One region of the Blautia sp. TM10-2 genome, then DNA from elsewhere that is predicted to be linked to it. Evidence: riboswitches for the same ligand, from Rfam matches in the RefSeq annotation. Region 1 holds a riboswitch; the other holds the start of a gene.

The links. A riboswitch is a leader RNA that binds a small molecule or an ion and turns the genes downstream of it on or off. The one in region 1 is predicted to bind cobalamin.
Region 2: another riboswitch for cobalamin. It lies ahead of DXD92_RS13890 (hypothetical protein); the one in region 1 lies ahead of DXD92_RS02225 (sirohydrochlorin cobaltochelatase).

Annotation. Positions count from the first base shown of each region.
Region 1 is NZ_QUJZ01000002.1:32,534-47,897, forward strand. Features, by position in the region: gene DXD92_RS02205 (YbaN family protein) at 292-696, shown strand; gene DXD92_RS02210 (nitrous oxide-stimulated promoter family protein) at 693-1,040, shown strand; gene DXD92_RS02215 (ABC transporter ATP-binding protein/permease) at 1,054-2,793, shown strand; gene DXD92_RS02220 (amino acid ABC transporter ATP-binding/permease protein) at 2,793-4,523, shown strand; cobalamin riboswitch at 4,587-4,780, shown strand; gene DXD92_RS02225 (sirohydrochlorin cobaltochelatase) at 5,075-6,379, shown strand; gene DXD92_RS02230 (hypothetical protein) at 6,519-7,130, shown strand; gene DXD92_RS02235 (DUF2798 domain-containing protein) at 7,243-7,701, opposite strand; gene DXD92_RS02240 (TrmH family RNA methyltransferase) at 8,061-8,885, shown strand; gene DXD92_RS02245 (AraC family transcriptional regulator) at 8,977-9,852, opposite strand; gene DXD92_RS02250 (alpha-amylase family glycosyl hydrolase) at 10,059-11,603, shown strand; gene DXD92_RS02255 (HelD family protein) at 11,662-13,713, opposite strand; gene sigK (RNA polymerase sporulation sigma factor SigK) at 13,850-14,476, shown strand; gene DXD92_RS02265 (YifB family Mg chelatase-like AAA ATPase) at 14,672-15,364, shown strand, end outside.
Region 2 is NZ_QUJZ01000013.1:72,424-87,787, reverse strand. Features, by position in the region: gene DXD92_RS13905 (TrmH family RNA methyltransferase) at 1-212, shown strand, start outside; gene DXD92_RS13900 (hypothetical protein) at 387-1,856, shown strand; gene DXD92_RS13895 (DUF885 domain-containing protein) at 1,947-3,713, opposite strand; cobalamin riboswitch at 3,833-4,036, shown strand; gene DXD92_RS13890 (hypothetical protein) at 4,316-8,104, shown strand; gene DXD92_RS13885 (ABC transporter substrate-binding protein) at 8,184-9,548, shown strand; gene DXD92_RS13880 (FecCD family ABC transporter permease) at 9,560-10,621, shown strand; gene DXD92_RS13875 (ABC transporter ATP-binding protein) at 10,628-11,725, shown strand; gene trxB (thioredoxin-disulfide reductase) at 12,298-13,218, opposite strand; gene DXD92_RS13865 (hypothetical protein) at 13,278-14,603, opposite strand; gene dapF (diaminopimelate epimerase) at 14,809-15,364, shown strand, end outside.

The DNA of each region.
Region 1 (15,364 bases):
TGATGCGTCCCCACACAACCGGCCCGATTCCTTTGTCGCCCTCCGTGAGTTGAATCTTCAAACATTGGCGGAATTATTTAGAGTATGATGTATCACACTTCGTGAGTTGAAATAACAGCAGTTATTCTGCAAGCAGAGGAGCGTTCTCTCAGGAGTGAAATGTGTTTGACATGAAAGTTAAATAATGTTAATCTATAACTAGCGTAAGCGACAACTAACCGCTCATGTATTCGCAAGAACCATGAGCGGCTATTTTTCTATTTTAATATTCGGTGAGAAAGGAGGAAAATTATGAAGAGTCCATTTAAAATATTTTGGATCGTACTCGGCTTTCTGTGCCTGGGATTTGGCACCATCGGCATTGTGCTTCCGATTCTGCCGACAGTTCCATTCTATATGGCAACCCTGTTCTGCTTTGCGAAAAGTTCGGAACGGCTGCACACCTGGTTTATTGGGACCCAATTATATAAGAAGCATCTCGACAGCTTCGTACAGCATCGGGCGATGACGGTAGGAACGAAATGTAAAATCATCGGGATGGTAACGGTTGTGATGGCGATCGGCTTTTTTGCTATGAAGAATGTGCCGATCGGAAGAATCTGTATTGCTGTGGTATGGATGTGCCATATTTTGTATTTCTTCCTGCGGGTCAAAACCGTAAAAACAGAAGATCATATCCTAGGAGAAACAAAATGAACAAAGTAGAAAAAAAGCGGCAGAAAGAACAGTACGTCGTGGAAGAGATGATCCGCCTGTACTGCCGGAAGAACCATGGAAAAGAGGGGCATGCATCCGGCGGGATGTGTCCGGAATGTCAGAAATTAGCGGACTATGCAAAACAGCGGAGCCAGAAATGTCCCTTCATGGAACAGAAAACATTCTGCGCAAACTGCAAAGTACACTGCTACAAGCCGGAAATGCGGGAAAAGATCCGCGCCGTTATGCGGTTTTCGGGGCCGAGGATGCTGCTGTATCATCCGATTTTAGCTATCTGGCATTTAATCTGCAGCATGAGAGAGAAGCGAAAAGCAAAAGCATAAAAGAGAGGTACTTATGATTAAAACAAGACTGGTGGGGCTGCTGTCCCACGCGAAAAAGTATATCGTGTACACGATTCTGTGGCAGTGGGCGGCGCTTCTGTCGCAGGTGATCGCGGTATTTACGATTGCCGATCTGCTGGAGCGGGTTGTGTATGGCGCGGTAACGGCGACGGCTGTGAAACGGACGGTTTTTATGCTGGCAATTGTTGTTGTGATCCGCTTTTTCTGCGAGCGGATGGGTGCGAGGTCTTCGTATCTTGCGTGTGTGGATGTGAAACGGATTCTGCGTGAAAAAATTTATGAGAAAATGCTGAAACTGGGGGCATCCTACAGCGAACAGGTATCATCCTCGGAGGTCGTACAGGTATCCACGGAAGGCGTGGAGCAGCTCGAAACCTATTTTGGAAAGTATCTTCCGCAGCTGTTCTACAGCCTGATTGCGCCGCTCACGCTGTTCGCCATCCTCTGCCGGGTGAGCATGAAAGCGAGCGTGATTCTTCTGATCTGTGTGCCGCTGATCCCGATTTCGATTGTGGTTGTGCAGAAGATTGCGAAGAAGCTGCTGAACAAATATTGGAGTATTTACACAGGGCTCGGCGATTCGTTCCTTGAAAATCTGCAGGGTCTGACGACCTTAAAAATCTATCAGGCCGACCAGCAGAAAGCCGACGAGATGGATGTGGAATCCCAGAACTTCCGCCGGATCACGATGAAAGTTCTGACGATGCAGCTCAACTCAACGAGCGTGATGGACATCGTAGCATACGGCGGCGCGGCGGTTGGCATGGCGGTGGCGGTATCGGAATTTCTGAAAGGAAACCTCACCGTGTCCGGCACGCTCTGCATTGTGCTGCTGGCGAGCGAGTTTTTCCTGCCGCTTCGTCTGCTCGGATCATTCTTCCACATCGCGATGAACGGCATGGCGGCGAGTGACAAGATTTTCAAAATCCTCGATCTGCCGGAGCCGCAGACGGGAGAGCGGACGCTGCCGGACGGACCGCTGGATGTCGTGTTGGAGGATGTACATTTTTCCTATGAAGAGGACCGGGAAATCTTAAAAGGCATTGACCTGACGCTCCCGGCGGGCAGTTTTGTATCACTGGTCGGCGAATCCGGCTGCGGAAAGAGTACGATCGCGGGCATCCTTGCGGCAAAGAACCGCGGATATGCGGGAAGCATCACCCTGGGCGGCGTGCCGCTCTCGGAAGTCAATGAGACGGATCTGATGAAGCACGTTGTTCTGGTCCGCCACAACAGTTACTTATTTAAAGGAACCGTAGAAGAGAACCTGCGCATGGCGAAACCGGATGCGACGAAGGAGGAGATGGAGGCGGTTCTGCAGAAAGTCAATCTGCTGGGATTCTTACAGACACAGAACGGACTGCAGACAGAGCTTCTCGAAAAAGCAGGAAACCTCTCCGGCGGCCAGTGCCAGCGTCTTGTGATTGCGCGGGCGCTGCTTCGGAGCGACAGTGCGGTGTATATCTTTGATGAAGCCGCATCGAATATTGATGTCGAGAGTGAAGAGCTGATCATGAATGTGATTCATGAACTCGCAAAGACGAAAACGGTATTGCTGATTTCCCACCGCCTTGCGAACGTCGTACAGTCAGATCAGATTTATTTCCTGAAAAACGGTACCATCTGCGAGCGTGGAACGCATGCGGAACTGATGGAACAGAACGGCGCATACCGTCATCTGTACGACAGCCAGATGGTACTGGAAAACTATGGAAAGCAGGGGAATGCATGATGCACGAGAAGAAAAATACAGCAAAACGCAGAAGCGCCCTCCGGATTATGGGAAGCCTGATCGGGCTGGTGAAGCCATTGCTTCATATTATGATGGCGGCAATTATTCTTGGAACAATGGGATATTTATGTGCGATCTTCCTGACGATTCTGGCAGGACAGGTCATCGTGCATGGCTTACTGACGGGCGCGGCAGGGACGAGCCTTTCGGTGCAAAACATGTGGCTTGTACATACCCCGGTAAAAACGATACTCACGGTGATGATCGTGATCGCGGTGCTGCGCGGCATTCTGCATTATGCGGAGCAGTACTGCAACCACTTTATTGCTTTTAAACTGCTGGCGATCATCCGCCATAAAGTGTTTGCAGCTTTGCGGAAGCTCTGCCCGGCGAAGCTGGAAGGACGGGACAAAGGAAATCTGATTTCGATTATCACAACCGATATCGAACTTCTGGAAGTATTCTATGCGCATACGATTTCCCCGATTGCGATTGCAGCATTAACTTCTTTGATTATGGTATGCTTCATTGGAAGATACCATGTTCTGGCAGGGCTGCTTGCACTTGCGGCGTATCTGACGGTCGGCGTTGTGATCCCGATGTGGAACGGAAAGCGCGGAAGCCAGAAAGGAATGGAGTTCCGGACAGGCTTTGGCGAGCTGAACAGCTTCGTGCTGGATTCCCTGCGTGGCCTCGACGAGACGATTCAGTACGGACAGGGCGAAAAACGGAAAGAGCAGATGTCAGGGCGGTCGAAAGAACTGGCTTCTGTGCAGGAAAACTTAAGCCGCATGGAAGGCTCCCAGCGGTCTGTCACCAACATGGTGATTCTTCTGGCATCGTTCGGCATGCTGGCACTGACGATCTATCTTTACACGAAAGGCGGGATCGGATTTGAGGGAGTCCTGACCTGCACAATCGCGATGATGGGTTCCTTCGGCCCGGTCGTGGCGCTGTCCAGCCTGTCGAATAACCTGAATCAGACGCTGGCAAGCGGCGAGCGTGTGCTTTCCCTTCTCGAGGAAGCGCCGCTGGTGGAAGAAATTCCGGGAGATGCGGCATCCGGCGGTGACCACGCATTTGCAGGAGCCGAGGCGCAGAATGTAACGTTTGCCTACGAAGACGAGACGATTCTGGATCAGTATTCGCTGAAACTGGAACCGGGAAAAATCACCGGCATCCACGGCGCGAGCGGTTCCGGAAAATCGACGATCTTAAAACTTCTGATGCGCTTCTGGGATGTCCAGACGGGGCGCGTTTCCGTGGACGGAGCCGATGTCCGCGAAATCCCGACGAAGTATCTGCGCGATATGGAAAGCTATGTGACGCAGGAGACACATCTGTTCCACGATTCGATTGCGAACAACATCGCTATTGCAAAACCCGGCGCGACGCGGGAAGAAATTATGGAGGCGGCGAAGAAGGCGTCCATACATGATTTCATCATGACACTGCCAAACGGCTACGACACCGAAGTCGGAGAACTCGGCGATACGCTGTCCGGCGGAGAAAAACAGCGGATCGGTATCGCGCGGGCATTCCTGCATGACGCATCCATGATCCTGCTGGACGAGCCGACATCGAATCTTGATTCCTTAAATGAAGGAATTATTCTGAAATCCCTGAAAGAATCGGCAGAAGAGAAAACCATTGTGCTCGTATCGCACAGAGTGTCCACGATGAACGTCGCGGATGTGGTATATGAAATGGAAAATGGCCGGATTTCCTGATTTTACAGCACTTGACAGAGAAAAGACGATGTGCTACACTAACAGTCGTTAAAGAAAAAACAATTAAATATCGATGTGTAAGGTGTCGGACATGCGTGTCCGGTGAAAAGGGAAGCAGGTGTGAATCCTGCACGAACTCGTCACCGTATTTTGCAAGCAGGGGAATGATCCACTGGGAAACCGGGAAGGAGACCGATGCGCTGGAGTCAAATCCTGAAGCAATGAGCCGGGAGACCTGCCTTTCGCAGTACAGGAACGTTACGTTCGTGCCACGAGGAACTGGCAGTACAAAACAGGAAAGCGGACATTTGCCCCACAGCGGGTGAGATGGTTTTCTTTGTGATGAAAATACTGGAAGCCCCTCGTTGAAAAACGAAAGGGCTTCTTTCTATTTACGCGGGCAACGAGCCAAAGTCCGTGCTTGCACGAGACCTTAGCGACTGCCGCGATAACTTGAGAAACTCGCGGAGCGTGTTTCTCATAGTTTGAAATGTAAAACGTCCCCGATATTGGTTGTTGCAAAGATACCAGCAAATGGGAGGAAAACAAAAATGAAAAAGAAACTTGTAGTCGCTTTAATTTCAGCAGCTATGGTAACATCTATGCTCGGCGCATGCGGAAGCAGCAACGCATCCAGCAGCAGCGCAAGCAGCACAGCAACAAGCAGCGTAAGTGCATCTTCCGCATCTGAGGAAGACACCACAGCAGCAAGCAGCAGCGTAAGCGCATCTTCTGCATCTGAAGAGGTATCCGCAGATGCAGACCAGGAGGCAGCAGATAAAGTGGCAGCTTTGATTGACGCAATTTATGTACAGGAAAGAAATGATAACACCGACGAGCAGTGCAAAGAAGCAAAAGAGGCATGGGATGCCCTGACAGACGCACAGAAAGAACTCGTAGAAGGTGAGAACGCAGATCCGGATTACTTCGGAAGAGACACAGGGGATGCTTCCAAGGATGATCCGTTAAACGGAGACGAGATCGGCGAGAATGAGCTTCTGGTTGTAAGCTTTGGTACTTCCTTCAACGACAGCCGTGCTGAGGATATCGGAGGCGTTGAGAAAGCTCTGCAGGCTGCATATCCGGACTGGTCCGTAAGACGTGCCTTCACTGCACAGATCATCATCAACCATGTACAGGCCCGCGATGACGAGAAGATCGACAACGTAGATCAGGCACTGGAAAGAGCTGTAAGCAATGGCGTGAAAAAACTGATTATTCAGCCGACTCATCTGATGCACGGCGCAGAGTACGACGAGCTGAAAGAAGCAGTAGATAGCTATAAAGATAAATTTGAGTCCGTAACCATCGCAGAGCCGCTGCTTGGCGAGGTTGGAAGTGACGCTACCGTAATCAACGAGGACAAACAGGCCGTTGCAGAAGCAATCACGGCACAGGCAGTAAAATCTGCAAATTATGACAGTCTGGATGCAGCAGCAGAGGACGGCACTGCTTTCGTATTTATGGGACATGGTACTTCCCACAATGCAAAAGTAACTTACAGCCAGATGCAGACACAGATGGATACTCTTGGATACAAAAACGTATTCATCGGAACCGTTGAGGGCGAGCCGGAAGAGACCGCCTGCGAGAATGTGATCGAGGCAGTAAAAGCAGCCGGATACAAGAAAGTAATTCTTCGTCCGCTGATGGTTGTTGCAGGTGACCACGCAAACAACGATATGGCAGGCGAGGATGAGGATTCCTGGAAGAGCCAGTTTGAGGCATCCGGTGCATTCGATGAGATCAACACTCAGATCGAAGGTCTTGGAAGAATTGATGCTGTTGAGCAGCTGTATGTACAGCACACCAAGGCAGCTATGGACGGCAACGGCGTTCAGGACGATGCTGAATAATTAGGGGTTGTATTCCGAACGTAAAATAGAGTAAAATAAGATCCGGCAGTACGGCTGAAGAGACTCAGTGTGCTGTCGGATTTTAAGTTGAGCGGATGAAAAAGATCCGCTTCAAGGTGATACAAGGAGGAATTTTATTATGAGAAAAAAATTGGCAGTTCTTTTTCTTGGAGCAGCACTGACTGTATCCATGCTCGGCGCATGTGGCGGAAAGGATGCAGCGTCATCTTCTGCATCTGCAGTATCTGCGTCTTCTGCGGCAGACGCATCTTCCGCTTCTGTACAGGATGCATCTAAGGCAGAGAGCAGTACATCCACATCAGATGTTTCAGCAGAAAGCGCATCGGCAGCGGAGACTGCAGGAGAAAGCAGCGCATCAGAGCTGGAAGACGGTACGTATACGGCAGACTTCAATACAGACAGCAATATGTTCCATGTCAATGAAGCAAAAGAAGGAAAGGGTGTCCTGACGGTAAAAGACGGAAAAATGACCATCCACGTCAGCCTGGTATCCAAAAACATTGTCAATGTCTTTGTGGGAACAAAAGAAGAAGCACAGGCAGACGGCGCAGAGCTGATCGAGCCGACCACAGATGAGGTAACGTATTCTGACGGAACCACAGATGAAGTGTACGGCTTTGATATCCCGGTAGAAAAACTGGACGAGGATTTCAATGTTGCGATCATTGGTAAAAAAGGAACCTGGTATGATCATGTAGTCAGCGTATCCAATCCGGTACCGCAGGAGTAATCCCGGAAGAAAACAAAAGATATCCACAGAAGGCGAACCATTTTGCACCGTCTGTCCACAGAAATTGTGGAAAGAGAGGGGAAAAGCGGTTCGCCTTTGTGGATATCTTTTCTTATTTTTCCGGAAACAGTTTGCGGAACAGAAAACGGATGAAGGGTCCGCAGTACATGAGCTGCCAGAAGAAGGCAACCGGGAAGTTTAAAAACGTGGTCTGGAGCCAGACAGCAACGAATTCCTTTCCGGCATTTTTAAACAGCAGCGTTGCAATAAAACTCATAATCGGACACATAATAGCAATAATCATAATGGAAATTGCCAGCGTGATTACGATCGGACGATCCTGCGGTGTTACCATGCAAAAAGCTAATTTGTGAGCCAGATGATCCACGAGGAAAAACTCGAGGATAAAAGCGGCCGGCCACATGATTATCATCTCGTGAAACGCCATCAGAAAGACCTGATTTGTCATTCCGCCGATGTTCATGGAAATGTTGTAGCAGATCATGGCATAGACCATCAGAAAGGACATCATGAGGGTAAATACAACGTTTTGAAATTTTGTTTTTGGCATCGATTGTTCTCCTTTTCTTTGCAATTTTGAAAAATGGGCGCAAAAAAGACACATGTGTTGTTCGTTAACCAAGCAATGCACTTGTGCCGTTTCCAATCTGATACCAATCTTTTCTGCAGTTTTTAATTTTGAACCGTCGATTATTATAACGTCTCTGGCGGCGTTTGGCAAGAGGAAATTGAGAAATTTTTAAAAAAGACAGATAAACAAGAAAATTCGATGCGTGCTGGAAGCACGGTTTGGCGAATGGTGCGGGGAACGGCACCGGCGGGAAAAAGAATGGATTGCGAAACGGGAGCGGGATTGCTACAATAGAACATAGTGAAAACAAAGAGAAAACGCAAAAGGAAATCAATATTATGTCAGAGATCAGAAAAATCGAAAACTTTGCGGCGCCGGAGCTCGACGTGTATGCGCGTCTTTCAGAACCGCAGTTATTGCACTATTATGAACCGCAGCCAGGCCTTTTTCTTGCGGAGAGTCCGCGTGTCATCGAGCGTGCGCTGGATGTCGGATATGAACCGGTTTCGTTCCTTGCCGGAAGCGCAGAGCTTGCCGCAAACGAAGCACTCTTTGCGCACTGCCCGGACGCGCCGGTCTATACAGCAGAGACGAAGGTGCTGGAACAGCTCACAGGCTTTGCCCTCACGCGCGGCATGCTCTGCGCGATGCACCGCCGCACGCTTCCGGCTATGGAGGAAATCTGCCGGAATGCCCGCCGCGTGGCGATTCTGGAAAATGTCGTGAACCCGACGAATGTCGGTGCGATTTTCCGTTCTGCCGCCGCGCTTGGCATCGATGCCGTGCTTCTCACATCAGGCTGCAGCAACCCGCTGTACCGCCGCGCCATCCGCGTGAGCATGGGAAATGTCTTCCAGGTCCCATGGACCGTGCTGCCAGGCGGCAGTTACTGGCCGGAGCAGGGAATTGCTGCACTGCAGGAACTTGGATTTTATACCGTTGCGATGGCATTAAAAGAAGACTCCGTTCCGATGGATGATCCGTCGTTGAAAACGCATGAAAAGCTCGCCATTCTGCTCGGAACCGAGGGTGACGGACTGGCAAGTGATACGATCGCTGAAACAGATGCAACCGTGCTGATTCCGATGACACACGGTGTGGATTCACTGAACGTCGCTGCGGCGAGCGCTGTCGCATTCTGGGAGCTGGCGGGAAGAAGATAAAGATGTTCCGTCGGTACCGGAGATTACGGAATAAAAATAGGATCAGAGATAGATTTTCGGGATGCATATTTTGATGCATCCCTTTTTGAATTTATGAATTTTGAAATTCCTTCCGATACATCTGCGGCGTACATCCCACTTTGCTTCGGAACTGCCGGTTGAAGTTGGAAAGGTTGCGGAAACCATTGTCGTACGCGATTTCGGACACACTCTGCGTCGTACTGCGCAGCGCCTCGCAGGCGGCTTTGATCCGAAACTGTGTCAGATATTCAACGGCCCCGAGTCCGAAGGTCTGCTTAAAACAGCTCATAAAATAGCTTTTGCTCAAATGCGACAGCCTGGCAAGTTCCTCTATGGTAATCGGGTCGGCGAAGTGCTCCTGGATATAGGCGAGCACAGGCCGCAGGTTTTCAGCAGCCGCAGGCATGGCGGGACGATCGGTGCAGAGTTCCGGCGATGCGGCGAGCAGATAGAAGAAGCGGAGCAGCTCACTTTTCAGCAGAAGATCGGAGACAGCAGAGTTTTCAAGGATGCAGCGGAAAATCTGCTGGACGGATGCAGAAAGTGCAGCATAACTGGAATGTTCGGGTGAAATCGGTGCCTGGATGCGGCGCCGGGCGGAGAAAAACGGCTGCAGAATTTCCGTGTAGCTGCGGTCGTCATACCCGCCGATCAGCATATTCTTGTGGAAAACAATCGTATCATAAAACATCGACTCCTGCTCGGCGGGCAGAATGGCATGTACGAGGTTCGGCTGAATCAGAAAAATATCACCGGTATGCGCCGTAAGCAGACGGTCCTCATACTGAAAATACCCCGTTCCGCGTTTGATATAATTCAGCTCCATCTCCCCGTGCCAGTGCAGCGGTACGCCGGGAAAATAGTCGAGTATCCGGCAGTCATAATAACTGTAGGGAACCTGCATGGAGCCGTGCTGGCGTTTTTCTTTCGCAGCAGAAAGCATCATAAAATCCTCCTCCAAAAAGCATGTCCGTAAAATGCCGGAAATGGCAGAGCGCGGCATGCATAAAATCATAGAATAGTATTAGAATGAAATAGGAAATTACTGGTATTTCAGCGGATACAGTAGTAATATATCATATAGAAACACTTGCTGCAACGACGAAAATACAGCAGAAATAAGAGCGAAAGAGCGAAAGAGGGAAAGAAAAAATGTCAAAATGGTTAGATAACGCAGTATTTTATGAGATTTACCCGCAGTCCTTCAACGACACCAACGCCGACGGAATCGGAGATTTCCAGGGTATCATTGAAAAATTAGACTACATCAAGGAGCTGGGCTGCAACGCCATCTGGATCAACCCGTGCTTCCTGTCCCCATTTGGTGATGCAGGATACGATGTCGCAGATTACTGCCGCGTTGCACCGCGCTACGGAACGAATGAGGATCTGAAGAGAGTTTTCGAAGAGGCACACAAACGTGACATGCACGTTCTGCTCGACCTGGTTCCGGGCCATACATCTGTTGAGCATCCATGGTTCAAAGAATCCATGAAAGCAGACCGCAATGAATTTACAGACCGCTACGTATGGACCAATAACGTATGGGAAGCACCGGAAGGAATGGGAAGCCTGCGCGGCATTTCCGAGCGTGACGGCGCCTGCGCCATCAACTTCTTCTCCAACCAGCCGGCCCTGAACTACGGCTTTTATCAGCCGGATCCGGAAAAACCGTGGCAGCAGTCCTTTGATGATGAGGGACCGCAGGCAACGCTGGCAGCGATGGAAGATGTCATGAGATTCTGGCTGAACATGGGCTGCGACGGCTTCCGTGTCGATATGGCGGGCTCCCTGGTAAAGAACGATCAGGAAGGCAAAGGAACCATCCGCCTGTGGCAGCAGGTACGGAAATTCCTCGACGCCGAGTTCCCGGATGCAGCCATGGTATCCGAGTGGGGCGAGCCGGACAAATCCTTACAGGGCGGCTTCCACATGGACTTCCTGCTTCACTTTGGACCGTCCCATTACAACGATCTGTTCCGCTGCGATGAGCCATTCTTCTCCAAACGCGGAAAAGGAGATATCTCTGAGTTTGTAGAGACCTACAAAACCAACTACAATAAGACCGCACAGAAAGGCCTGATCTGCATCCCGTCCGGAAACCATGATATGGACCGTCTGGCACGCCGTCTGCAGGGGGATGAGCTGAAAATTGCTTTCGCTTTCCTTCTTTCCATGCCAGGTGCGCCGTTCATCTACTACGGTGATGAAATCGGTATGCGCTACGTCGAAGGCCTGAAATCCGTTGAGGGCGGATACAACCGCACCGGTTCCCGTTCTCCGATGCAGTGGGATGACAGCACCAACGCAGGATTTTCCAGCGCACCGGCCAGCGACCTCTACATCACCATGGATCCGGGCAAAGACCGTCCGACTGCAAAAGCACAGATGGCCGATCCGGATTCCCTGTACCACGAAGTTAAAAAACTCATCCAGATCCGCCAGAGCAGCAAAGCACTCTTAAGCCGCGGAACCATCGAGTTCGTTTATGCAGAGAAAAACCAGTATCCGCTGGCATACGTCCGTGAGGCTGAGGGTGAAAAAGTCCTCGTCATCATCAACCCATCCGACAAAGAGCAGTCCTTCCCATACAGTGCAGAGCTGAAGGATGCCCTCTACACGATCGGAGGAAAAGCAGAATCCAAAGACGGAACCATCACCATCCCGGCACAGTCCGCAGGATTCTATCATATCTGATCGAAAATAAAAATGACAGGGAGATCCAATCGAATTTTTTCGGAGGATCTCCCTGTTTTTAAATATGATACACTCTCAGCTCATGCAATGCCCTGGTCGCTGCAATATACTGCGCCTGCATCATTATCTCCCGTTTCTCGTCCTTCGGGAAAATCGAGAACACCTGATCAAACTCCAGCCCTTTCGCCAGATAAAATGTGGTAACCGTCAGTCCTTTCTTAAAACTGGAGCTGTCACGGTTCAGCCAAGAAAGCCGCTTCTCACAGTCAAAATCTTTTTCCGACAGAATCTCCCGCAAAATCAAATAAGTCCGTTCCGCCGTCTTCTCATCCGGTACAATCACCGCCGCTGTCTCATACGTTTTCTCATCTGGAAACAGTGTATCCACTGCCTCCCGCAGAGCCGCCTCAAGATCCGTGACATCCCGTTCCAACACCGGCATTCCGTGCCGTTCAAACAGCTCCAGATCCGTCACGCCAATGAGATTTGCCGCATACGACGCAATTTCCACCGTATTCCGGTAACTCTTCCGCATCTCAATCCGCCGCAGATCCTTCCCGAAAATCCCCGGTAAAAACTGCAGTACATCCTGCTGCTGATCCGCCATCGTCTGCGCCCGGTCGCCGAGAATCGTCATCTTACAGGAAAACATCCGCCGGATCATCAGATACTGGAGCCGCGAATAATCCTGCATTTCATCAATCACCAGATGCTTAATATTCGACCGCTCCGCCTGCCGCGACAGGCGGTACTTCAGATACAGAACCGGATACACATCCTCATACCGCAGTTTCCGCTTCTCCAACGGCCGCCGCGGCAGCGTCTGATATCCCTCTTTCTTCAGAAAACGATTGTAGAGAACATAAAAATCCATCGTCCCATACATCTTCCGGAATTTTTCGATGAGCGGAATCCGCTCCTCCTCCGGCAGATCCCGGTTCAGCAGCGTCTCGATCTCGTCAATAAACGTCTCCGCCACCGCATCCATCCGCGAGAGCAGCGGAATATCCGCAAACTTGTCATAAAACAGCGTAATAATCTCCGATTCTGACTTCACAAACGACTTATACGAAACGTCTGAGAAATTCATCAGCTCGTCCTCAAGCTCCAGCGCAAATCCCTCCATCTGGTCCACAAACGCCTGCGACTGTTTTAAAGCAAACCGTTCTGCGGCTTTTGGATCCCGCATCTCCCGCTCAATCTGATCACAGCGATCCTCACAGTCCGCCGCCGTGTCCTGTAATTTGCGGTAAGCAAAGAGATCAAAACTCATCTCCTGAATATTCTCCTCACCGAGCTCCGGCAGAATATGTGAAATATAATCCGAAAATACCCCGTTCGGCGATAAAATCAGAATATTCGAAGACTTCAGATTCTGTCTGTCATGATACAAAAGGTAGGCAATCCGATGCAGCGCCACCGATGTCTTGCCGCTTCCCGCCGCTCCCTGAATTACCAGAATCCGGTCCTTCGTATTGCGGATGATCGCATTCTGTTCCTTCTGAATTGTGCGGATAATATTCTTCAGCTGTACCTCGCCGTTGCTGCCAAGCTCCGCCTTTAAAATATCATCATCAATTTTCACATCACTCTCAAATCCGTAAATCATCTTTCCATCCCGGATCTTATACTGCCACTTGGAACAGATTTCCCCTGTCATCTCGCCGCCCGGCGCCAGATAGGAAGCCGGCCCGCGGTCAAAATCGTAGAAAAGACCGCTGACCGGGCTTCTCCAGTCGTAAATCAGCGGCAGCTCGCCCGGCCGCTCCGCAAAATTGCCGATGCCGATATAGAAAATTTCCGGCTCATCATCCCCGTCATAGCAGAAATCCACACGCCCGAAGAACGGAGAATCCAGCATTTTCCGGAAGCGGCTCCGCAGAAGAAGCTGCTCCTGATTCGCATTCACCTGATGCAGCAGCGCCTGCTGATTGTCGTAATCCTCATATCCGTACTGGTCCATCTCGGTATAGTTCTGCCAGTAATAATCGTGCATATTTTCAATTTCTTTCTGTCCGTCCAGCAGAGACTGACTGATCTCGGCAAGACGCGCCTGCAGCTTTTCCAGCACAAAAGAAAGATATTCCTGTCCGTTTTTCTGGTCTGTCATAAAAGGAAACCTCCTCTTAAAAATATAATGTCGAGTGCCGGAAAACCCGGCTGATCTTATCAGTATAGCAGACAGGCACGTTTCCTGCAATTCAAACATAAAATAAAGAAAAATCCCCTTTGAGGTGCCGCTTTTCTTGGAACCCTTTTTAAAACCACTGTCTGCACAGGAAGAAAAAAGCTGTCTGGATGCGTATCAGAGGGGCGATACAAAAGCCAGAGACATTCTGGTCGAGCGGAATCTGCGCCTGGTCGCGCACGTTGTGAAAAAGTATCAGGGCCTGCCCGATGATCTCGACGATCTGATTTCCATTGGAACGATCGGCCTCATCAAGGCGGTGATGACATATGATCCGAAAAAAGGAAACCGGCTGGCCGCATACGCCGCCCGCTGTATTGATAATGAGCTGCTGATGTATCTTCGGAGCAAAAAGAAAACGGCACGGGAGATTTCCCTCTACGAGCCGATCGGAACCGACAAGGAGGGAAATGAGATCCATCTGCTCGACATCGTGGAGGGCGGCGGGGAGGATATCGCGGAACAGTACAACCGGAAAGAGGACGCGGTGCGGCTGTACTGTTATCTGGATTCGGAATTAAAAGAGCAGGAAAAACAGGTGCTTCTTCTCCGGTACGGCCTTGGCGGAAAAGCAGAATACACACAGAAACAGGTCGCTGCCCGGCTCGGCATCAGCCGTTCGTACGTGTCGCGGATCGAGAAGAATGCAATTGAAAAGTTGCGGTTACGGTTTGCCGCTTCGTAAATGCTTGACATTTCAAACGGACTGCTTCTATAATAAAGGGTAAGGAAATCAGGTGCAGAAAAGGTTTCCTTATCCTTACTTTTTCGAACAAAAATCAAAGATAATATCTTCCCGGTGTTCTTGCCGGACATTTTCCCAAAATGAAAAATAAATAGGAACTATACGACCTGCTACTGAAAGAAAAGGAGGTTTTCTTTGTATTGCAGTGTATTATCAGCCACCGTCTCGGGCATGGAGATGATTCCGGTGCAGGTGGAGGCGGATGTCAGTGACGGCATGCCGCAGTTTACGATGGTCGGCTACGTGAGTGCCCAGGTAAAGGAGGCGCAGGACCGCGTGCGGACAGCCCTCAAAAACATGGGAATTTCCCTGCCGCCGAAACGAATTACGATTAATTTATCCCCGGCGGACGTCCGAAAAGAAGGATCGCGTTTCGATCTTCCGATTGCAGCGGGCGTTCTGATGACGCTCGGCCGGATTCCGCCCGGGTCACTCCGGAAAACGATGGTGCTCGGCGAACTCGGCCTTGACGGCCATGTGCAGGAGATCAGCGGTGTATTTCCGGCAGCGGCGAAGGCGCGGGAGCTTGGATGCACAACGCTTCTTGTTCCAGCCGGAAATGCCGCGGAAGGGGGTCTGGTCGGCGGGCTTCACGTCGTTGGAATCCAGAATTTACAGGAGCTTTTGAACTACTGCTGTGAAGGGAAAATGCCGTCGCTTCCGTCTATAGAAAATCAAAAGAAGGAGGACGGAAAAGAGCCGGACTTTTCCGAAGTGCAGGGCCAGACGGCGGCGCGGCGGGCGGCGCTTATCGCTGCGGCCGGATTTCACAATCTGCTGATGCTGGGGCCGCCGGGCAGCGGAAAATCCATGATCGCAAGGCGGATT
Region 2 (15,364 bases), on a different contig from region 1:
CACATCTGCACGGCGTGCATTCCTACCGCGAGGAGGATTACACAAAAGGAACGGCATTCCTGATCGGAAATGAGGGAAACGGCCTGACCGATGCAATGGCAGAGGCCGCCGAGTGCCTGATCCGTATTCCGATGGAAGGAAAAGTGGAGTCGTTAAACGCAGCGATTGCATCCGCCGTTCTGATGTATGAGGCACATGGCCAGCGCGCATAAAAGAAAGAGCGTTACCGGTTTTCTTACATTTCTCTTAACCGCCGGAAAACTACTCGACAGAACCGGTATTTTGAGCTAAAATAGAAAAAACAGAGTCCGGGCTGAATTTCTGTCAGTCCGGTAAAACTGTAATATTTGCCAGAAAAGCAAAAGCTGTTTTGGGAGGAAGGAAAAATGAGTGAGAAAAAAAACATCAGTAAAAAGGAGCTCCGAAGAAGAAAGCGGAAGCGTGCGCTGATGATCAAAACAGGAATTCTATGTGTTCTGCTTGTCATCTTCGGCATTGGAATCTGGGCTTTGGCCGGAGGAACAGAAAAAATCCAGCAGAAAGCACAGGAAAAAGAGGATCAGAAAACAGCAGAGGTGGACGGTTCCGTATCGTCGGACAGCACGGGAAGTGCTGAAGCGCCGACAACGAAAGCACAGATTATGGCGGAAGCCGATGCACTTGCGCAGACATACGATTACGATGGAGCCATTGAAAAGCTCCAGAGCGTAGAGGGCGCAGCGACCGACGCGGATATCATCACAAAAGTAGCAGAGTACACCAGCACGAGAGATGCCTGTGTGCGCGTCAACGTCAACGAAGTAACCCACATTTTCTATCATTCTCTTGTAGTCGATCCGCAGAAAGCGTTCTATCAGGACAACGCACAGACCGCAGGCTTCTGCCAGTGGATGACCACCGTGGATGAGTTCAACGCGATCACCCAGCAGATGTACGACAGAGGATATGTCATGGTTTCGATCAACGATCTCGTGAAAAAGACCGTAGATGATGACGGAACCGTTCATTACGAGGAAGGGGACATTTACCTGCCGGAGGGCAAGAAAGCATTCGTTCTTTCTCTGGATGACCTTTCCTATTACCACTCTTACGACGGACGCGGCATTGCCAGCAAGATGGTAGTCGGCGACGACGGAAAACCGACCTGCGAATACATTCAGGATGACGGAACTGTTGTGACCGGTGCTTACGACTGCATCCCGCTGATGGATCAGTTTATCGAAGCGCATCCGGATGCCGTATACCACAATGCGCGCGGAACCGTAGCACTGACCGGCTACGATGGAATCCTCGGATACCGCACCGACGGTGATTACAAGACGAGAGAAGATCTGACGGATGATCAGGTAGCATGGCTTGATGCACACCCGGATTTCGACTGGGATAAAGAGTGCGAGGAGGCGAAAAAAGTAGCCGATGCGATCAAAGCAGACGGCTGGACATTCGCAAGCCATACCTGGGGCCATATCCGTGTCGGCGACAAACCGATCGAGACGATCCAGGCGGATACCGAGAAATGGCTGACGTATGTTGCACCGCTCATCGGCGGAAGCGATATCATCATCTTTGCACATGGACAGGATCTTTCCGACTGGCACGATTACACGATGGACAATGAGAAGTTTGCTTACTTAAAGAGTCAGGGCTTCAACATTTACTGCAACGTAGATTCCTCCCAGTATTTCGTTCAGGTAAGAGACAATTACCTGCGTATGGGACGAAGAAACCTGGATGGATACCGTCTGTACCAGAACCTCTACGGAGGCGGCGAGGACAGAACAAGCGATCTGTTTGATTCTGCCTCTGTTATTGATCCGCAGCGGCCGACAGATCCATCTCTTTACAATTTAGGTTAAAGAATTTTGAAAATGAAAAAGATCTCACAGAACTTTCTATTATTTATAGAAGAAAGTCTGTGGGATCTTTTTTTCAGCAGGGCGAACCGTTTACAGATATTTTTCTACGAGCGGAAACGGCAGAGGCCCGAGACGGAGCAGTTTTTCATGGAAACCGATCAATGAGAATGAGTCACCTTCCTGTTCCTGCACTTCCGAGAGGAGCTGTGAAAACGAGAGCGATCCGACACAGTATTTCAGATAGTTCGCCGGTGTCTCGAGAATATACTGATATAAAGAGGCAGCGGCCGACACATCCGTGATGCCGAACTGCGCCAGAAAGGCTGACGCATCCGAGAAGAGCCATCCCTGGCTGTGGATTCCGAGATCCAGCAGCGAGCAGAGGGTAAGATGCACCGAGCGGTTCAGATACCAGAGACGGCAGAGCGCCTGCGAGTTTGCATCGAGATTACGTGCGGCGTAGCGGCAGGCATATGATTCAACGTAGGTTGCCCATCCTTCCACATAACCCGACGGCGCGTAGAGATGGCGGATCAGAAGCGGGTCGGAGCGCGAGAACGAGACGGTCTGGTACAGATGGCCGGGAAAGCCCTCGTGGGCAAGTGTGGAATACAGCTCGATGCCGGTCATCTCATCCGCGGGATTCAGGTAAATGGAGTTGGGTGAATTGACATCGGCGGGCGGTGTGAGATAAAAGGCGGGGCTTAAAAAATCCTTGAGGGAGTCATCCACGGTCTTTACTTCGTATGCGATACCCGAAAGAACGGGAAAATCTTCAGAAACGGCATTCTGCAGATCGGCAAGCATTTCCTCAGGCGTGGAGAACGGCAGCACGAGCGCCTGCTCGGAGAGGGAGAGCGACGGATTCTGATCGAGAATGATCTGCATTTCGGCACACTGGTCCGCAAGCTGCTGTGTTAAAAGGCGGGTCAGCTCCTCCGGTGAAGCATCAACACCGACGCGGCTGCGGAGAAGATACGCATAGTAGGAAAGTCCGCCTTCCTGCCGGGAAAGACCACCGGCGTTCTGTGTTCCTTTGCCGCGGAGTGAAGAAAGCGCATCGGAAAGAGAGCGGTAGGCGGGAAAAACACAGGAGGTAAGGAGTTTTTCATGCGTCTGCAGACAGAGATTCCTTTCCGCCTCAGAAAACAGTGAAGACGCCTGCAGTTTATTCTGAAAAACGGTGTGGAGCAGATGGCTTTCCGGTGTATCCGCGTCGGCGAGAAAAGCACTGCACTGGTGGATAATGCCATCGACCGCAAGGTCATTCTGAAACACGCCCTGCCGGGATTTTTCCTGTTCGAGTGCGATGAGGTCGGAGAAATAGCGCGGGAGATCCTGCAGAAGATGGAGGTAGTCGGCGATATCCTGCTGTGTGCGGAACGGGTATTCTGCGAGCAGAATGGGAAGCTGTGCCTGAATCCCGAGCGACGGACCGAGCGGTTCCGCAAGAAGGCTGGTGCTGCCCGGCATTTTCTCGCAGTCCAGCTCGTAGAGCAGAAGATCGAGCGTGATCTGATTTTCCGCGGAGAGGCGGTTGCGATGAAAGGATGTGAGCGTTGTTTCCACACTCTGCAGCAGGGCATCATACGAGGTGCGGTCAGGGATGGAAACCGTGCCGAACGAGGCGGTGCCGGGGGCAATTCCGCGGGAAGCCGGATCAGCGAGGGTATAGTGGAGCGTGATGGCAGAAGAGGTTACCTCGGAGTGGAACCGTTCCTCCACATACGCGGAAAACCGGCGGTTCTCACCAGGGGAAAAGAACGGGGAAAAATACCAGAACAGCAGGGCGAAAAGAAGTCCGCCGCACAGAAGCAGAGGGAACAGGATGCGGCGGTGCAGAGAAGCTGGTTTCATAGAATAGGCTCCGGTGCGGACAGTTATCATAAAGTATGTAAAAAATGCTGATTTTATGCGCTTTTTCCGTGGCCTTTCATTTGACTTTCCAAAACGGCTTTGCTATAATCAGTAACGAATGAAATAAGGGACTTTTCAGTGCAGAACGGATTTGAAAAAGAATCCGCGAAGGTAAAAGAGAATCAGGTGGAAATCCTGAGCGATCCGGTCACTGTAAGCAGGGAGTGTTAGCTGCAGAAATGCCATTGTGCGAAACGCATGAGAAGGCGCGGCTGCCGTGAAGATCTGCGAGTCAGGAAACCTGCTGGAAAGGTTAGTGAATCGCTTCCGATGAAAGCATATATTCATGGAAAGATGTACGAAGTAAAATCGGACATCTGCTTTTTTGTCGCCATGCGTCCGAAAAAGAGCTCCGGTGGAGAAACTCTTTTGCAGAAAAAGCAGATGTCTGTTTGTCTTTTCGCAGAAAAAATGTGTCCTCAAAAACAAGATTACTTGCAGGGAGACATCATTGACGGGGACAGGCACCGCCCAGCTGCCTGAAAAAGTCAGACGGAATCCGGAGCAGATGCGCGAAGGAGATCCGAAGAAAAGGAGAAGTTATGAAAGGAAATTCAAGCAAATTTCTGGCACTGCTGCTGTCGGCGTCCATGATCATGAGCCCGACTGCCAGCGTATTAGCAGATACGCAGGAAAAAGCAGCACAGACAGAAAGCAGCGCAGCCGCAGAGGAAGCGCCGCAGAGCGAAGAAACAGCAGAGACGGCAGAACCGGAAACAACACCGGCAGAAACCGAGAGCAGTGAAAGCACTGCAGAGACTCCGGCAGAAGAGCCGACGGAAACACCGGCCGCGCCTGCAGAGGATCAGACACCGGCAGGATCTGACGAGACCGAGACACCATCCGCAGATGAGGATGCTTCGGAAGATACTGCAGAGGACACTGCAAAAGACGGTGAAGAGACTGCCGATACCACAGAAAAAGAGCCGGAAGCAGCAGATGAGACTTCCCAAGATGCTGAAAAAGAAACACCGGCAAAAGAAGAAACCAAAGATGCTGTAAAAGAGAATACCAGTCCGGCGGCAGAACAGCCGAAAACGGAAGTAAAAGAAACAACCAAAAATGAGGCATCCAATACAGCCGAGGAGAAAGAAACAAAAGCAGCGGAAGCAGCAAAACCGGCAGATGGTGAGTATGAGACTTCTGCAGAAGCAACCGGAAGCATGTTCCGTGTGATTTCTTCCAGACTCATCGTAAAAGATGGAAAACTGAAAGCATCCATTCTGCTGAGTGGAACCGGCTATGATTACCTGTATATGGGAACAGCAGCAGAAGCTGCCGCAGCAGATGAAAAGAGCTGGATTGCTCCGACAGGAAGCGAAACCTATACGGATACGAAGACTGGTGCAGAAAAGACCGGATATCGTTTTGAAATTCCGGTGGAAGAGCTTGACAAACAGATGGATGTTGCCGTTCGCTCAGCCAAGAAAAAAACATGGGCTGATAAAACCGTTACGATCCACAGCACCGATGCAATCCCGACGGTAACACCGGAACCAACCGAGACTCCAAGCGAAAATCCAGGTGAGGATTCCTCGAATAAGCCAGCCAGTGTAGAAGCACCGGTTACCAAAGAGGACGGCAGCGTATTCAAAATGTTCGTCATCTCCGAGGCAACAATGATCAACAAGGGCGATAAACTCGTTCTTACACTGAAAACAAACAACGTATCATTTGATAAACTGTATCTTGGAAAGAACGATGACCTTGCAAAAACACCGGCTATCCAGGGAATGCAGGAAGCAAACGGCGGTTATTCCTTTACATTTGAAGTAGATGCGGACAAAGCCGGCACAACCGTTCCGATCGTTCTTGGAAAGAAAGACGGAACCTGGTACACCAAACAGCAGCTTTATCTTGCAGTTCCGGGAAGCAAAACACCGGAAGTAACTCCGATACCGGAGCCGACCGAGACTCCGGTCCCGACTGCAACCCCGACTCCGAGTGAGACTCCGGTTCCAACCGCAACTCCAACTCCGGAACCGGCGAAAGTAGAAAACGGTATCTACAGCGGAACCGCGGAGACCGGCGCAGCTATGTTCAAAGTAGTCGGCGTAGAGCTGACCGTAAAAGACGGCGACATGAAAGCACGCATCACGTTAAGTGGTGTTGCCTACGATTATCTGTACATGGGAACACCGGAAGAGGCAGCTGCCACAGACAAGAGTGCATGGATTGCAGGCGTCGGCACCGTTGATTACACAACAGCAGACGGCGAGACGAAAACAGGAATGCAGTATGATATTCCGGTAGCAGCACTCGATCAGGCACTTGTTGTTTCTTCCCATTCTGCAAAACGGGATAAATGGTATGCAAGAACCATTACTATTGCATCTTCCAGTCTGAAAAAGACCGCAGATCTTCCGGCAGATGAGACCAATAAAGTAGCAGATGGTATTTACAGTGCAGAGGCAACAACTAATGCAGCAATGTTCAAGGTAGTCGGCGTAAAACTGACCGCGAAAAACGGAAAAATGACAGCAGTTATCACCTTAAGCGGAAGCGGCTATGATTATCTGTATATGGGAACCGGAAAAGATGCGGCAGCAGAGAGCGGCGCATGGATCGCTTCCACCGGAAAAGTGGACTACACCTTAGACGGTGAAACCAAAACCGGAATGCAGTTTGAAATCCCGGTAGAGGCACTTGATCAGGAATTTGCTGTAGCAGCTCATGCAGTAAAGAGCGGCAAATGGTACGACAGAGCCATCACGATTGCATCTTCCAGCCTGAAAAAGACCGGAGACCTTCCGTCGGATGACAACAAGGGCGATACTCCGAAACCAACCCTCGTTCCGACCAATATCCCAACCGTATCTCCATCTGAGACACCGGTTGTAAAACCCACCAGCACCCCGACTCCGGCACCGACCCAGAAACCGGCAGATACCAAACCGGAGCAGGAATCCAAATATGAGTCTGACTTAAGCGGCGGCACATCCAAAGTAGACAGTGCAACCACACTGGCAGACGGCGTTTACACACCAGACGGATTCTCCTTCTCCGGCGGATCCGGAAAGGTAACCATCTCCTGCAGCAAGATTACTGTAACGAACGGACAGGCTTATGCAACGATCGCATTCAGCAGTCCGTACTACGGATATGTAAAAGCAAACGGAAATAAATACATGGCAAATGTCAGCGGCGGAAGCAGCATCTTCACCATTCCGGTTGAGCTGAATAAGAACAATACCATCATCGGTATGACCACCAGAATGTCCGTTGCCCATGAGATTTCCTACAACATCTTCATCTCCCTGGCAGCAGCAAAGAAGGGCGGCAGCACTTCTTCCAGCACAGGATTTGTAAAAGCAGACGGAACAATCTCCACGATCAGCACCGATAACTCCAAGCTGGATACCACCGCTCCAGAGATCATGGGACTGGAATACAAAGCAGAGACAAAACTTGCTTACGCAGAGTACTTCAAGATGTATCATTACGACGAAGGCATCACCCTGCTGGAGATCGATATGACAAAAGATACCGAGCGTGATCCGGAGAAACAGAACGAGGACGACAAGAAAGCAGAAGATACCGATACCGCAGCAGCGGAGGATACCGCAGCAGCAACCGACGAGGAAGAAGCGGCAGCAGCATCCGATTCCAAAAAGACCAGCACTGAGAAAGCGAAAGATCTGACCGAAAAGACAAAAGAGCTGTACGAAGGCAATGTTGTCAAATATCTGATCGTTCCGAAAGATGTTGAGATTCCGGCAGGACTGGACAAAGATATGATCGTGATCCAGCTTCCGGTTGAGAAAACATACGTAGCATCTGAGGATGCCCTGAAACTTCTCGATGAGCAGTTAGACGCAGCAGAGAGCATCAAAGCAGTCGGCATGGAGCAGAAAGACTGCCAGATCGAAAACATTGCAAAAGCAATGGAAGACAAAAAAATCTCCTTCGACGGAGCATTCGATGATCTGGACTACAAAGCTCTGGTAAAAGACGAAATCGACTTTGCAATTCTTCCGTCTGAGTTCCTTCCGGGAAATGCAAAAGATGAGGAAGATGCTGATGCAGCCGACGAGACCGCAGATACCAAAGCTGAGGATCAGAAGGACGATAAAGACGATAAGACAACGGATGAGAAAGCAGACGAAGACAAGACTCCGGAAGAACTTCTGAAAGAGGAAAATGAGCGTCTGTCCGACACCGCAGAGCGTCTGGCAACCCTGACCATTCCGATGCTGGTTGACCGTTCCGCAGACGAGAAGACCGATCTTGCGAAAGCAGAGTGGCTGAAAGTCTACGGCGTGATCTTCGGATGCGAGGATCAGGCAAACGAGCTGTTCCAGCAGATGGTAAAGGCAGAAGAGAATAAATAAGTACAATAATTTGCAGCAAAAAATGAGAAAGGGCTGCTGCCGTATGGCAGCGGCTTTTTCTTTCAGAAAGGAATATCAAATGACAGGAAAAAACGAAAGAAAGCTGAAAAAATGGGCCGCACTTTTTCTTGCAGCAGCGATGTCACTGACGGCCTGCGGCAGCACCGCATCAACGGGAAGCAGCACATCGTCCGCGTCGGGCACTTCGACAGTTTCTGAGAGCAGCACATCCACAGCATCCGCAGCAGACGTTTCCGAAAGCCAGACGGAGAGCACATCCGTCTCGGAAAGTACGGCTGAAAGTGAAAGCACCTCCGAAGCCACTGCTGAGAGCAGCACCTCCGGGAGTGATACCGCATCCGCGGATGGTTTCGCAACGACAGACGATGTCAGCGACGCACCGGACATCACCGGAATCACCATCGAGAGCAAGATGGTCCTGAATTACGCCGAGTGCTTTAACGTATACTACTGCACAGACGGCTATAAACTGATCGATGTCAAAGACGGCGCGCAGTATCTGCTCGTCCCGGACGGAAAAGAGGCGCCGGATGACCTCGATTCCGACGTAATTGTAATCCATCAGCCGCTGGAACGCATCTACATGGCAGCAACCTCTCCGATGGCGCTGTTCGATGCCATCGACTCCCTCGATACGATTCGTCTCTCCGGTGAAACCGCAGACAACTGGTACGTACAGGATGCCGTTGACGCGATGAATGCCGGAACGATGATCTTCGCCGGAAAATACAGTGAGCCGGATTACGAACTTCTGGTCAGTGAGAACTGTGATCTGGCCATTGAATCCACGATGATCCTCCATTCCCCGAAGGTACAGGAGATGATCGAGATGCTCGATATTCCGGTCTTCATCGACCGTTCCAGCTACGAATCCCAGCCTCTTGGCAGAACCGAATGGATCAAACTCTACGGTGCCATGCTGGACAAAGAGGAGGAGGCAGCCGACTTCTTTGCAAATCAGGCAAGTGTTGTGGAAAATCTGAAGGATTTCCAGAATACCGAAAAAACGGTCGCTTTCTTCTATATTAATACGAGCGGAGCTGCCGTTGTGCGGAACCCGGAGGACTATATTTCCAACATGATCGAGCTTGGCGGTGCGCGCAACGCCTTCCGTGATCTCCAGGACGACAGCGGAAAAACATCCGTGCCGATCACGATGGAGCAGTTCTACGATACGGCCGAAGATGCGGACTACCTGATCTACAACGCAAGCATCGATTCCACCGTCAAAACCCTGGACGACCTGCTGGCAAAGGATTCCATGTTTGCCGATTACAAAGCAGTCAAAGAGGGCAACGTCTGGACAACCGAGAAATCCATGTATCAGGCAACCGATAAAATTGCACAGTTTACCAACGACATTAACCTTCTGGTAACGGGCGGCGATCCGGATCAGATGGTATTCTTAAGAAAATTATCCTGATGGAGGAACGTATGTCAGAGAAAAAAAATATGACAGGAAAAGAGAACAGTTTCCATATGGAAAACTTCCGGCGCCGTTCGCGGTATGCCGCTGTGTTCCTGGTGCTGATTCTGGCGTTCGCCGCCATCACCGTGCTGAATATCAATTCCGGAAACGTAAATATTTCGATTCCGGAAATTTTCCGGATTCTGCTGCGGCGGACCGGAGAGGGGAAAGCGTACAATATTATCTGGAAAATCCGCCTTCCGCGTATTCTGATGGCGGCAATCCTAGGCGGTGCTCTGTCCCTGTCGGGCTTCCTTTTACAGACTTTCTTTGAAAACCCGATTGCCGGTCCGTTTGTTCTTGGAATTTCCTCGGGAGCCAAAATGGTCGTGGCGCTGACCATGATCTTTTATCTGGAGCGGGCGCGCAATATCACATCTTACACGATGATTGTTGCAGCATTCTTAGGATCCCTTCTCTCCGTCAGCTTCATTCTGCTGATGTCCCGGCGGATCAAAAATATGGCAGGACTTCTCGTCGGCGGTATTATGATCGGTTACATCTGCTCGGCGGTCACGGATTTTGTTGTCACCTTCGCGGAGGATTCCGATATCGTCAACCTCCACGGCTGGTCACAGGGAAGCTTCTCCGGCATGAGCTGGAGCAACGTAGCGATCTCTGCGGCTGTGATCGGCATCACCTTTGTCATCACGTTCCTGATGGCAAAACCGATCGGTGCATATCAGCTCGGTGAGGCGTATGCGCAGAGCATGGGTGTCAACATCAAAGTATTCCGCATCGCGCTGATTCTGCTTTCGAGTATTCTCTCCGCATGCGTCACCGCATTTGCCGGTCCGATTTCGTTTGTCGGCATTGCCGTCCCGTTCCTCGTTAAACAGAGCCTCGGCACATCGCGTCCGCTCGTCGTAATCCCGGGAACGTTCCTCGGCGGAGCCGTCTTCTGTATGATGTGCGACCTGATCGCGCGTATGGCGTTTGCACCGCTGGAGCTGTCCATCAGTACGGTCACATCGATCTTTGGTGCGCCGGTCGTCATTTTCATGATGCTGCGCCGGAAAAGGGGGTAAGAGAATATGAATGAATATTATTTTCATCTGGACCACCTGACGGTCGGCTATGATAAGAAGCCGCTGATCAAAGATATCTGCATCGGCATCGAAAAAGGCGAGATCGTTACGCTGATCGGACCGAACGGTTCCGGTAAATCAACGATTCTGAAAAGCATCACCCGCCAGTTAAAGCTGGTCGGCGGAAATGTGGAGTTTGACGGGAAAAACCTGCATGAGCTTTCGTTCCGCGAGTTGTCCACGAAGATGGCTGTTGTGCTGACGGAGCGCATGAAGCCGGAGCTGATGACCTGCCACGATATCGTGGCAACGGGCCGCTATCCGTACACCGGACGGCTCGGCATGCTGACCCGCGAGGATGAGGAGAAGGTCGAGAAGGCGATGCGCGCCGTTCATGCCGAAGAGCTCGGCGGCCGCGATTTCAACGCCATCAGCGACGGCCAGCGCCAGAGAGTGCTTCTTGCGCGTGCGATCTGTCAGGAGCCGGAGGTCATCATCCTCGACGAGCCAACTTCTTTCCTCGATATCCGCCACAAGCTGGAACTGCTCGCGATTCTGCGCCGCATGGCAAAGGAGAAGGGCATCACCGTCATCATGTCGCTGCATGAGATCGATCTGGCACAGAAAATTTCAGATAAGATCATCTGCGTCAAGGGCGATGCTATTTCCCATTTCGGCGCACCGGAGACAATTTTCCGCGAGGATATCATCCGCGAACTGTACGAGATTGACAATGGTTCGTTTGACCCGTGCTTCGGAAGCATCGAGCTGCCGCGGCCGGAGGGAACACCGCGCGTCTTTGTCCTCGCAGGCGGCGGAACGGGAATCCTGGTGTTCCGGAAACTGCAGAAGGAAAATGTCCCGTTTGCGGCAGGCGTCCTGTATACGAACGATATCGATTACCAGCTCGCCCGCATTCTGGCGATGGAGACGGTAACCGAAGCACCGTTCCAGGAGATCAGCGACGAGGCATTTGCCCGCGCCTGCGAGCTGATGAAGAGCTGTGAACGTGTCATCGACACCGGCGTCCCGGTGGGCATGTGCAACCGCCGGATCGAAGAGCTGAGGGCAGAAGCAAAGCGGCTTGGAAAGCTGGCAGAGTAAAACAAAGAAAAATCCAATCAAAATCTCCTGTCTGGGAACGAAACAATCGTTTTCCGAACAGGAGATTTTCTTTTTGCAGCCATTGTAAAAACAGCAAAAGAACACGAAAAATGTAATATTAAATTGTACGAAAAATTCACACAATTCAAGTCAAAAACCAACAGAGATTGACACTTAAAAAGTCAAGTGCTTTATAAAATCTTTTGGCGAAATAACGGTTTTCTCTGTTATGACCAAAACACGCGTTCTGATTTCGCAAGATTTAAACACATGCTTTCCACACCGTTTTTCGTGGATAATGTGGATAACTCGGTGTATAACTTGTTTTTAGGCATGTTTTCGGTGGTTAACTATGTGGATAACTTGTGGACGGGATGTTTATAAAATTGGCCCGTGTGGAAAAAACCCGGTTTCTTTGTGCAATTTCGACAAAAGAGGTTTTAAAGTTTTATACGACTGATATGAAAGGTTTTTCAGATTTCAGAAACTACGGAAAAACAGAAAAAAGCAGGCAGTTCTCCGTACAATACGAAGAATGCCTGCTTTTGCTGTATTCTATTCGAAAGAAGCCATCAGTGGCTGATCAGATATTTCTCTACCGAAGTCACACAGTTCGCGCCGTCGGCGGCTGCCGTGATGATCTGACGGAGCTGCTTCGTGCGGACATCGCCTGCGGCGAACACGCCCGGCACGCTCGTCACACCGTCTTCGCCGGCTTTGATGTAGCCAGCCTCATCGGTTTCTACGGTGCCTGCGATCAGTGCGGAGACCGGAACGATACCGACGGCAATAAACACGCCGTCTACCGTGATCATACCGGCTTCTCCTGCCTTTTTGTTCGTTACCTTCACGCCGGACACCATCTCGTTTCCCTCGATGGAATCCACAACCGTATCCCACACCATTTCCACATTCGGCAGTGCCAGCAGTGCATCCTGGAGAACACCGGCTGCCCGCAGTTCATCGCGGCGGTGGATCACGTAAACCTTTTTGCACGTTCTGGCAAGGAAAATCGCATCCTCCACGGCGACATCGCCGCCGCCGATAACGGCAACGGTTTTGTCTTTGAAAAATGCGCCGTCACACGTTGCACAGTAAGAGACGCCCATGCCGGAGAGTTCCTTTTCACCAGGTACATTTAACGCGCGGTGCTCCGCACCGGTTGCAAGAATGACCGTTCTGGCATGATACTCATTTTTTCTCGTGCGGACAATCTTGATCTCTTCGTCAAGAACAAGCTCCTTCACACGCTCGCGGGAAAATTCCGCGCCCATTTTTTCAGCGTGTGCGCGCAGCGTGCTTCCGAGATCCATGCCGCTGATGCCCGGAAGGCCGGGATAGTTGTCTACTTCATAGGTATTCAGCACCTGGCCGCCGCTTGCAAAGTTTGCCTCAATCGTAAGAGAGGAGAGCTTTGCGCGTTTCGCATAAATCGCGGCAGAAAGACCCGCCGGGCCGGAGCCGATGATGATAACGTCGTATAAGTTTTCCATAAAAATCCTCGTTTTCGTCTGTAGTAAGCTGCCATGCAGCCATTTTTCTGAAAGTATCGTTACGGAGCCGGTGTTTCGGACGGTTCCTGACTGTCGGAAACGGAAGATGAATCTTCCGCGGAAGTTTTTTTGGCTTCTTCTTCCGGCGCTTCCGGCTGGTTGTGAACCACCTTGATGCTGCGTACCAGCTTCAGATCGTTGTCGATGCCGATTTCAGTGTAGTCCAGCTTTTCGTCATCACTATAGAATGTGTAGAGTGTCAGGTTACTATCCTCTTTTTCCGTTTTTTCTGATTTGGCATCCCCTGCCTTCGCCAGAAAATCGCTCTCGGAAGTGCCGAGCGTGATGCCGTTTGTGATTGAAATCGGAATCTTTGTCGTATCGAGATCGCCGTACAGCGAAGTAACAAAACAGTTGCGCACTGTCGTCGCCTCCGCGCCGTAATTATGTACGGTGCAGTAAAGCTTCTGACCGCCCTTTTCCAGCGTGACGTAGCCGTATTTTCCGTTTAAAACGGCCGTATCGGACTCTTTCGTATTGACGGTCCAGTCGTGGTCCAGAAGTTCACTGACCGGAACGGGAAGATGATAGAGTACATCGTCAAAGCGGACGGTCCAGTCGTTGATTTCAATGCTGTCGGCTTCCGGTGCCTGGTAGGCCTCCACTTCCGGTGTTGTGGCATCGCTGACACCATCGAGCGCTTCTGCATCAGCCGTGGTCGTAAAGTTCTGCATATCGAGGGAATACAGAATTCCCGTTTTGTTATCGAAGCCGAGCGTGATCGTCTGGTACAGCCCGTACTCATACGTGAACTGCACAGAGGTATCGGTCTCATAACGGTCCTTTGGCGCACCGTAGATGCTTTCCGCATCCTCCATCAGCGACTGCTGCAGAGTGACGCCGTTCGGCAGGCCGACATAGATATTCTGGCCCTCAGCGGTCGAGGTGTCGATGTGAATGCCTCCGATCAGGCATTCCGCCACTGGCTTTGCCGTGGTATCCGGATTGGCAATATCGACGGTAATCTGGTTTCCGTCCTTTTCAAAACTTTCGCCCTCTGAGAAGGATTCCGGCTGGATTTCCTTCGTGTCGTCGCCGCTGTAGACCCAGCCAAGCGCTGTAAAATCCGCGTAGGATTCCGGAATTTCGTATGTATCGCCCCAGATGGCAAGCTGAAAACTGTTCAGGTTCTTCGAGAGATCCACATCGTATTCCGGAATCTCATCGGAATCGCCGGAGGCCGCCAGATTGTCTTCGGGGTCGTCATCGTCGGTACTCTGACTGATGGTTGTGATCGGAATCGTTTCTGTTTTCTTTCCGCAGCCGCTCGTTCCCACGAGGAAAGCGGCAAATACTGCTGTTAAAACCCAACGGTATTTTTTCATCAAAACCTCCTCATAATAAATGGTTAAAAATATTTGAAAGTTACTTCATGTAGGTAACGATATCAGTTCCCCCTATTCTATCACATTCCGCTTCGTTTTCCAATGTCTGAAGCGGATTTGAGAAAAATGGTTTTTCAAACGCGCGGTACGGAATACATATTTAGTAAGGAACTGGAAAGGGCAGAAGTCTGGGAGGAGGCTGTGTATGCGTTTTACAAAAATGCAGGGCTGCGGAAATGATTATATCTATGTAAATGCCATGGAGGAGCGGGTGGAGAGTCCGGGACGGCTGGCAAAAGCGGTAAGTGACCGCCATTTCGGCATCGGCGCGGACGGGCTGATTCTGATCGGGGCATCCAAAACAGCAGATTTTTCGATGGAAATGTACAACGCCGACGGCTCGAAGGGCGCGATGTGCGGCAACGGCATCCGCTGTGTGGGAAAATACGTGTACGAGCATGGGCTGACGAGAAAAACGACGCTGACTATCGAAACCGGCAGCGGAAACCGTGTGATTCATCTGCAGACGGGGGAGAATCTGAATGAGATCTGTCAGGTGACAGTGGAGATGGGAACGCCGGAATTCCGCGCCGCACAGATCCCCGTTGTTTCTCTGGGGGAATATGTGCTGGAGCATAAAATTACCGTGTGCGGGGAAAATTATACGATGACCTGCCTTTCGATGGGAAATCCGCATGCGGTGATTCCGGTGGAAGATGTGGAAAAAATATCCATTGCAAAGACCGGTTCCGCTTTTGAAC